3 regions of the Arthrobacter sp. BB-1 genome follow, and region 2 is predicted to be linked to each of the others. Evidence: riboswitches for the same ligand, from Rfam matches in the RefSeq annotation. Region 2 holds a riboswitch; each other region holds the start of a gene.

Region 1 (2,254 bases), on a different contig from region 2:
CGTCGATGTGCTCGATCCCCACCGACAGCCGCACCAGGCCCGGGGTGACGCCGGCTACCGCCTGCTGTTCAGGGGAGAGCTGGCTGTGGGTGGTCGACGCCGGGTGGATGACAAGGGAGCGGACGTCGCCGATGTTTGCCACGTGGGAGTGCAGCTCCAGTGCATCCACGAAACGCTTGCCGGCTTCGGCTCCCCCGGCGAGGTTGAACGAGACGATCGCGCCGGTCCCCTTGGGACCGTACTTGCGCCCGCGCTCGTACCAGGGGCTGGAGGGCAGGCCGGCATAGGCGACCGATTCGACGTCGTCCCTTCCTTCCAGCCAGCGCGCCACTTCCGTGGCGTTGGCAACGTGCCGTTCCACGCGCAGGCTCAAGGTCTCAAGGCCCTGTGCGATCAGGAAGGCATTGAACGGGGAGACGGCGGAGCCCAGGTCCCGGAGCAACTGGACGCGGGCCTTGAGGATGTAGGACAGGTTGGCGCCCAGGGCACCGTCCTTGCCGAGGTCCCTGGCGTACACCAGCCCGTTGTAGGTGGGATCCGGGGTATTGAAACCTGGGAACCTGGCCGGGTCCTTGCCGAAATCGAAGTTGCCTGAGTCCACAATCACGCCGGCGATCGCGGAGCCGTGGCCGCCCAGGTACTTGGTGGCGGAGTGCACCACGATGTCTGCACCCCATTCCAGTGGCCGGATGAGGTAGGGCGTGGACAGGGTGTTGTCCACGATGAGGGGCACACCGGCCGCGTGGGCAACGCCGGACACGCCCTCAATGTCCAGGACGTCCTGGCGGGGGTTGGACACCACTTCGGCGAAGAAGAGCTTGGTATTGGGCTGGACCGCATCCCGCCACTGGTCCAGGTTGTCCGGGTCCGCCACGAAGGTGACGGAGATGCCGAACTTCTTCAGGGTGTGGGCGAACAGGTTGTAGGTCCCCCCGTACAGGCTGGGGCTGGCAACAATGTGGTCCCCCGCCTCGGCGATATTCAGGACGGCGAAGGTTTCCGCGGCCTGTCCCGAGCTGAGCAGCAGTGCTCCCAGGCCGCCTTCGAGGCTGGCGATCCGTTGTTCCACGGCGTCCTGGGTGGGGTTGCCGATGCGGGTGTAGATCGGGGCCAGTTCGGCGAGCGCAAAGCGGTTGGCGGCGCTCTCCGCGCTGGGGAACACAAAGGATGTTGTCTGGTAGATAGGGAGGGCACGGGCACCGGTGGCACTGTCCGGCTCCTGTCCTGCATGGATCTGGCGGGTTTCGAAAGACCATCCGTTGGACAACTAAGGCTCCTTTGACATGGGCCCGTCATGCTTGAAGCACCGCGGGCCGCGCTTGCCACCCGGCCGTTGCCGGACAGCCAGGTCCTCACCCGGGGCACCCCACCGCGGATGGAGGGTTGCCGGCCAGCGAGCCGGGGCTTGGAGCTGGCACTCATGACCTGAACCCAGTGTAGGAACGCGCACGCCGCGCCGGACAGGATTATGACGAACATGGTCCCCGGATTTCCGCGCCGGAAGCGGCTGAAATCAGGTGCCGCCGATGGAAATTCCGAGTAAGGGTACCCTTAGCTGAGAGGCCGATCACAAAGTGCCAAGATGTTGGCATGCGCATGGATCACGTCTCTTACGCCTGTGAACACGATGGCCTGGCTGCCACCACCGAACGTATTTCCTCTGCCCTCGGCGTTGAGGCAGTGAAGGGCGGGGTACACCCGCGGTTCGGAACCCGGAATATGATCATCCCGCTCGCGGGGCACAAATACCTCGAGGTAGTGGAGGTCCTGGACCACCCCGCTTCTGACAAGGCACCCTTCGGGCAGGCTGTGCGTGCACGGTCTGCCGCGGGCGGCGGCTGGATGGGCTGGTGCGTCGAAGTGGACGACCTCGCCCCCTTTGAAGAGCGGCTGGGACGCTCCGCGGTCAACGGAAACCGCAAGTTCCCTGACGGCCGTGAGCTGGTCTGGAAGCAGATCGGCATATTGGGCCTGATTGCCGACCCCCAGGTTCCCTACATGCTCAAGTGGGAAGGGGACCCGTCCCTGCACCCCTCCAACGCCTACGAGAGCAACGTCAAGATGAGCTGCCTTACCATTGCCGGTTCCGCGGCCCGGGTGACGGAATGGCTGGGCGAACCCGTCGAGAAGCCCTTGGAGGACGTTGCTGTGGAGTGGGTGGCGCCGCACGGAACCCCCGGGATCCTCTCGGTGACCTTCGAAACCGGCAACGGAGCAGTCACCATCTGACGCCCCCTTGATTGCCGTCCCGGTA
Region 2 (2,254 bases):
TTGCCTCGTTGCGGCGGCTGCTCGGGGCGGACCCGCGAATGGAAGCCCAGGAGGCCAAGGAGCTGGGCAGCGTCAACTGACGGGGCCCGGATCCCGGCAGAATCGTGCGCAGACGGTAGTTTGGAACCATGATCCAACCCGCTTCGAGCTACAACGATGACCTGCGCCTGGCCCATGTCCTGGCCGACTCAGTGGATGACCAGACCATGAGCCGCTTCAAGGCACTGGACCTCCACATTGAGACCAAGCCGGACCTGACGCCCGTCACCGATGCGGACAAGGCGGCCGAAGAAGCCATCCGCGGCCAGCTCTCCCGCTCCCGTCCGCGCGATGCCGTCCTTGGCGAGGAGTTCGGCAGCACCGGCCACGGCTCGCGGCGGTGGATCATCGATCCCATCGACGGCACCAAGAACTTCGTCCGCGGCGTTCCCGTGTGGGCCACCCTGATCGCGTTGGTGGACGAAGGCGAACCGGTAGTGGGTGTGGTGAGCGCTCCGGCCCTGGGCAAGCGCTGGTGGGCGGCGAAGGGCATGGGAGCCTACATGGGACGCTCCCTGGCAGCTGCCACCCGGCTCCGGGTGTCCAACGTTTCCAGCCTGTCCGACGCCTCACTGTCCTATTCGAGCCTTGGCGGCTGGAAGGAACGTGGAAACCTCAACGAGTTCCTGGGCCTCACCGAGGATGTCTGGCGGACCCGGGCCTTCGGCGACTTCTGGTCCTACTGCATGGTGGCGGAGGGTTCGGTGGACATCGCCTGCGAACCCGAGCTCAACCTCTATGACATGGCCGCCCTGGTGCCTATCGTCGTTGAAGCGGGCGGTCGTTTCACCTCGTTGGAAGGCGAAGACGGGCCGTTTGGCGGCAATGCCCTGGCCACCAATTCCATCCTGCACTCGGAAGTGCTGCGCCGGTTGAACCCGGACCTGGACGACCTCCTCTAACACTCCATTCTCCGAAGAATCAACGCCGGGCACCTCCAAAAGGAGGTGCCCGCCGTCGTTATCTTCGGTAAAAGCAGTCCTTTTCAACTGCGCGTAACAAAGCCCTTAACATTCCAGCCGGCTTTTAGCCTGCACGGGGTATGTCCTACGCTCTTAACCAGGTCACGAGTGCCAGCGCTAAACCCCGGTTTGCTGGCCGGCAACCCTCCATTCGCGGTGGGGTGCCCCGGGTGACGACCAGGCCGGTCCGGAACGGATGCGGCAAGCGCGGATTCCCCCAGCGGAGTCCTGTTCCAAAGTGAGGTCTCTGTGACAACTGCCACCGTCTCCCCCAGCGCCGCAATCCAGCCTGGAACCGCGGCACAGCCCGGACCGGCAGCACTCGTCGACCAGCGCCATGCGGCGGCCGGCCGTCCCCTGGCGGCAGTCACCGGCGCCGAAATCCAGGCCCCCCTGATCCATGGCGGGCACGTGCGGTACGCGAACCTCGACTACGGCGCGTCGGCCCCGGCGCTCTCCGTGGTGTCCGCCTACCTCAACGAAATCCTGCCCTTCTACGCGAGCGTGCACCGCGGAGCCGGCTACGCCTCCCAGATCAGCACCTCGGTGTACGAGAACGCCCGCGCCATCGTCCGGGACTTCGTGGGCGGCCGCCCGGACGATTCCGTGATCTTCACCCGGAACACCACCGATTCCCTCAACCTGCTGGCCGGCTGCCTGCCCGCTACAAGCGGCCGGGCCGACGGCGACGTCCTGTACCTCGACATTGAGCACCACGCCAACCTGCTCCCGTGGCAGGGCGTCCCCCACCGCAGCATCGTGGCGGCCGACACCATCGCGGGAACCATTGATGCCGTGCGTGCCGAGCTCCAGCACGGCGGGGTAAGCCTGCTCGCCGTCACCGGGGCGTCCAACGTCACCGGCGAGATCCTTCCCATCCGGGCCCTCGCCTCACTCGCCCACGAATACGGCGCAAGGATCGTGGTGGACGCGGCCCAGCTGGCGCCGCACCGCCGCATCGACATCACCGCGGACGACGTCGACTACCTCGCCTTCTCCGGGCACAAGCTGTACGCGCCCTTTGGGTCAGGGGTCCTTGTGGGCCGTCCGGACTGGCTGGACGCCGGGACCCCGCACCTTGCCGGCGGCGGCGCCGTCAAGGAGGCCAGGCTCGACGGCGTCAGCTGGGCCACCGGTCCGGCCCGCCACGAGGGCGGGTCACCCAACGTGCTGGGCGCAGCCACCCTTGCCCGCGCCACCCAGGTTATTGCGGAGCTGGATCCGGACCGATGGCACGCCCACGAGTCCGCCAT
Region 3 (2,254 bases), on a different contig from region 2:
CATGAAAGGCCCCGCTGCTGCGGACTACATCCTGGCCAGCTACCCCGGCCTCGTCTAAGAACCACACCAGGGTGCTGGGGTAAGAACGAATCCGGCGTGGACCACTGCCTGGCAGGCAGGCGGTCCACGCCGTTTGTTTACCCTCCCGTTTATCCCCCGCCCTCTATCCGCTCGGGCGCCTATCCGCCAGCCTGCCGCGTTGCCTACCTGCCGCGGTCCCTACCTGCCGCCGGAGGCGGGATAGTCAGCGTCCACCCCTGTAGCGTTCAGATTTCAGTAAAGTAAAACGCTCCTTCGGCACCACAGCGCCCTCCTGAAAGGCATCTGGTTAGTGATCACCAGCACCGGCTACCTGCGCGAGGGCCTTCATATCCGACTGCTTGAGGACGGCGATGCCGCGGCCCTGGCGGCGGCATACCAGCGTAATCGCGGGCACTTGGCGCCATGGGAGCCGGAAAGGGATGACGCCTTCTTCACGCCGGAGCAGCAGGCCGAAATCATCCGCACCAAGCGCGGACAGCACATGCTGGGGTCTGAGATCCCCTGGGTCCTGGTGAAGGAGGACGACGCCGGTGCGGGCAGGGCGGGTACCCGCAGCAGGAGTGGTCGCGTGGTTGGCACGGTCACCCTAACTGGAATCGTCCGCGGCCCCTTTCTCAGTGCGAACATAGGCTACTGGGTTGATGGCGGCCTCACCGGACAAGGGATCGGCACGGCGGCCGTCCTGTTTGCAGCCAACTATGCGCGCACCGCGCTTGGCCTTCACCGTATCCAGGCAGCAACCCTGCTCCACAACACAGCATCGAGGCGAATCCTGCATCGGGCCGGGTTCCAGGAGATCGGGGTGGCGCCGGAGTACCTGAAAATAGCGGGGAAGTGGCAGGACCACCTGCTCCACCAACTGATCCTGCCACTCCCCCAGGTCCCGTCGGGCGGTACCGCTCGGCCTGGGTGCTGACCCAAGTGGGGATGATGCATGGAAACCCCGCTCGGGGCACCCACCGCGGGGCCGTCGTCGTACGTTGAAAGAAGGTGCCGGACGGCACCCTGGCGCCGCCGCGGCTCCCTGAGTACTTCAGTTACGCAACATGACGACGACGGCGGTGCGGCACCGGGCGGCAAGTGTTACGTTTTTGGGGAGTAATGAGTACCGGCGCCAAGCCCTGACTGGCCGGTCGGCAACCCTCCTTCCGCGGCGGGGTGCCTCAGGTGAACACTCGGCATATCGACCCATTCGAGCTGCAAGCGTGAGAGAAGGAGATCCGTCATGTCTGACGCACCTGCCCCCGAAGAAAAACTGGCCTACCGCCTTATCACCGGGCCGGATGACCGATCCTTCTGCGAGCGGATTTCAGCCGCCCTGGCCGAGGGCTACGTGCTCCACGGAAGCCCCGCAGTCACGTTCAACGGCACCACACCCATCGTGGCGCAGGCTGTGATCCTGCCGGCAGCCGTTGCCTCCGCCGACGCCGCAGTGGCCACCGCCGTGGACGAGCTTGGGCTCAACGGCGAGGAACTCGAGTTCGCTGGCGAGGGCCACGCATGAGCTACGCCGGAGACCTGACCCCGCACGAGGCCTGGGAAAAGCTGGAGCAGGGCGCCATCCTGGTGGATGTGCGCACGGAGGGCGAATGGGCCCACATTGGGATTCCGGACACCAAAGCCACCGAGAACGATCCGCTGTTCATCCAGTGGACCTTCCCTGGCGGAATCCCCAACCCCGATTTCATCACCGACCTTAGCCAGCAGGCGCCCGAGGACAAGTCGACCGAACTGGTGTTCCTGTGCCGTTCCGGCCAGCGTTCCATCGCCGCCGCCATTGCTGCCACGCAGGCCGGTTTCACCTCCTACAACGTCCTGGAGGGCTTTGAAGGCGAGCCGGACCGCTATGGAGAACGCACCGTCAACGGCTGGAAGAACCGCGGCCTGCCAACCAACCTGGGAAAGAACTAAGTGACCTTCAACGAAGACGCCGCCGGCTGGAGCCCCGACACCCAAGCCGTCCGCGGCGGACTGGACCGCACCAACTTCCAGGAGACCAGCGAGGCCGTCTTCCTGAACTCCGGTTTTGTATACGAATCCGCCGCCGCAGCCGAGCGTGCCTTCACAGGCGAGGACGAGCGCTTCGTCTACTCGCGCTACGGCAACCCCTCCGTGGCCACGTTCCAGGAGCGGCTCCGCCTCCTCGAAGGCACGGAGGCTTGCTTTGCAACGGCGTCCGGCATGTCCGCGGTGTTCACCGCCCTGGGTGCGC

Evidence for each region. Region 2 has a riboswitch for S-adenosylmethionine ahead of FHJ30_RS12860 (aminotransferase class V-fold PLP-dependent enzyme). Riboswitches for the same ligand answer to the same signal wherever they lie in the genome.
Region 1: linked by a shared signal. The riboswitch ahead of FHJ30_RS07250 (bifunctional o-acetylhomoserine/o-acetylserine sulfhydrylase) and the one ahead of FHJ30_RS12860 (aminotransferase class V-fold PLP-dependent enzyme) in region 2 are both predicted to bind S-adenosylmethionine.
Region 3: linked by a shared signal. The riboswitch ahead of FHJ30_RS18835 (DUF1737 domain-containing protein) and the one ahead of FHJ30_RS12860 (aminotransferase class V-fold PLP-dependent enzyme) in region 2 are both predicted to bind S-adenosylmethionine.

What each region holds. Positions count from the first base shown of each region.
Region 1 is NZ_VDEV01000012.1:238,043-240,296, reverse strand. Features, by position in the region: gene FHJ30_RS07250 (bifunctional o-acetylhomoserine/o-acetylserine sulfhydrylase) at 1-1,267, opposite strand, end outside; SAM riboswitch class IV at 1,311-1,426, opposite strand; gene FHJ30_RS07245 (VOC family protein) at 1,591-2,229, shown strand.
Region 2 is NZ_VDEV01000022.1:222,650-224,903, forward strand. Features, by position in the region: gene FHJ30_RS12850 (ribosome small subunit-dependent GTPase A) at 1-80, shown strand, start outside; gene hisN (histidinol-phosphatase) at 129-941, shown strand; SAM riboswitch class IV at 1,102-1,215, shown strand; gene FHJ30_RS12860 (aminotransferase class V-fold PLP-dependent enzyme) at 1,251-2,254, shown strand, end outside.
Region 3 is NZ_VDEV01000033.1:252,081-254,334, forward strand. Features, by position in the region: gene FHJ30_RS18825 (hypothetical protein) at 1-58, shown strand, start outside; gene FHJ30_RS18830 (GNAT family N-acetyltransferase) at 332-958, shown strand; SAM riboswitch class IV at 1,140-1,254, shown strand; gene FHJ30_RS18835 (DUF1737 domain-containing protein) at 1,268-1,546, shown strand; gene FHJ30_RS18840 (rhodanese-like domain-containing protein) at 1,543-1,953, shown strand; gene FHJ30_RS18845 (O-succinylhomoserine sulfhydrylase) at 1,954-2,254, shown strand, end outside.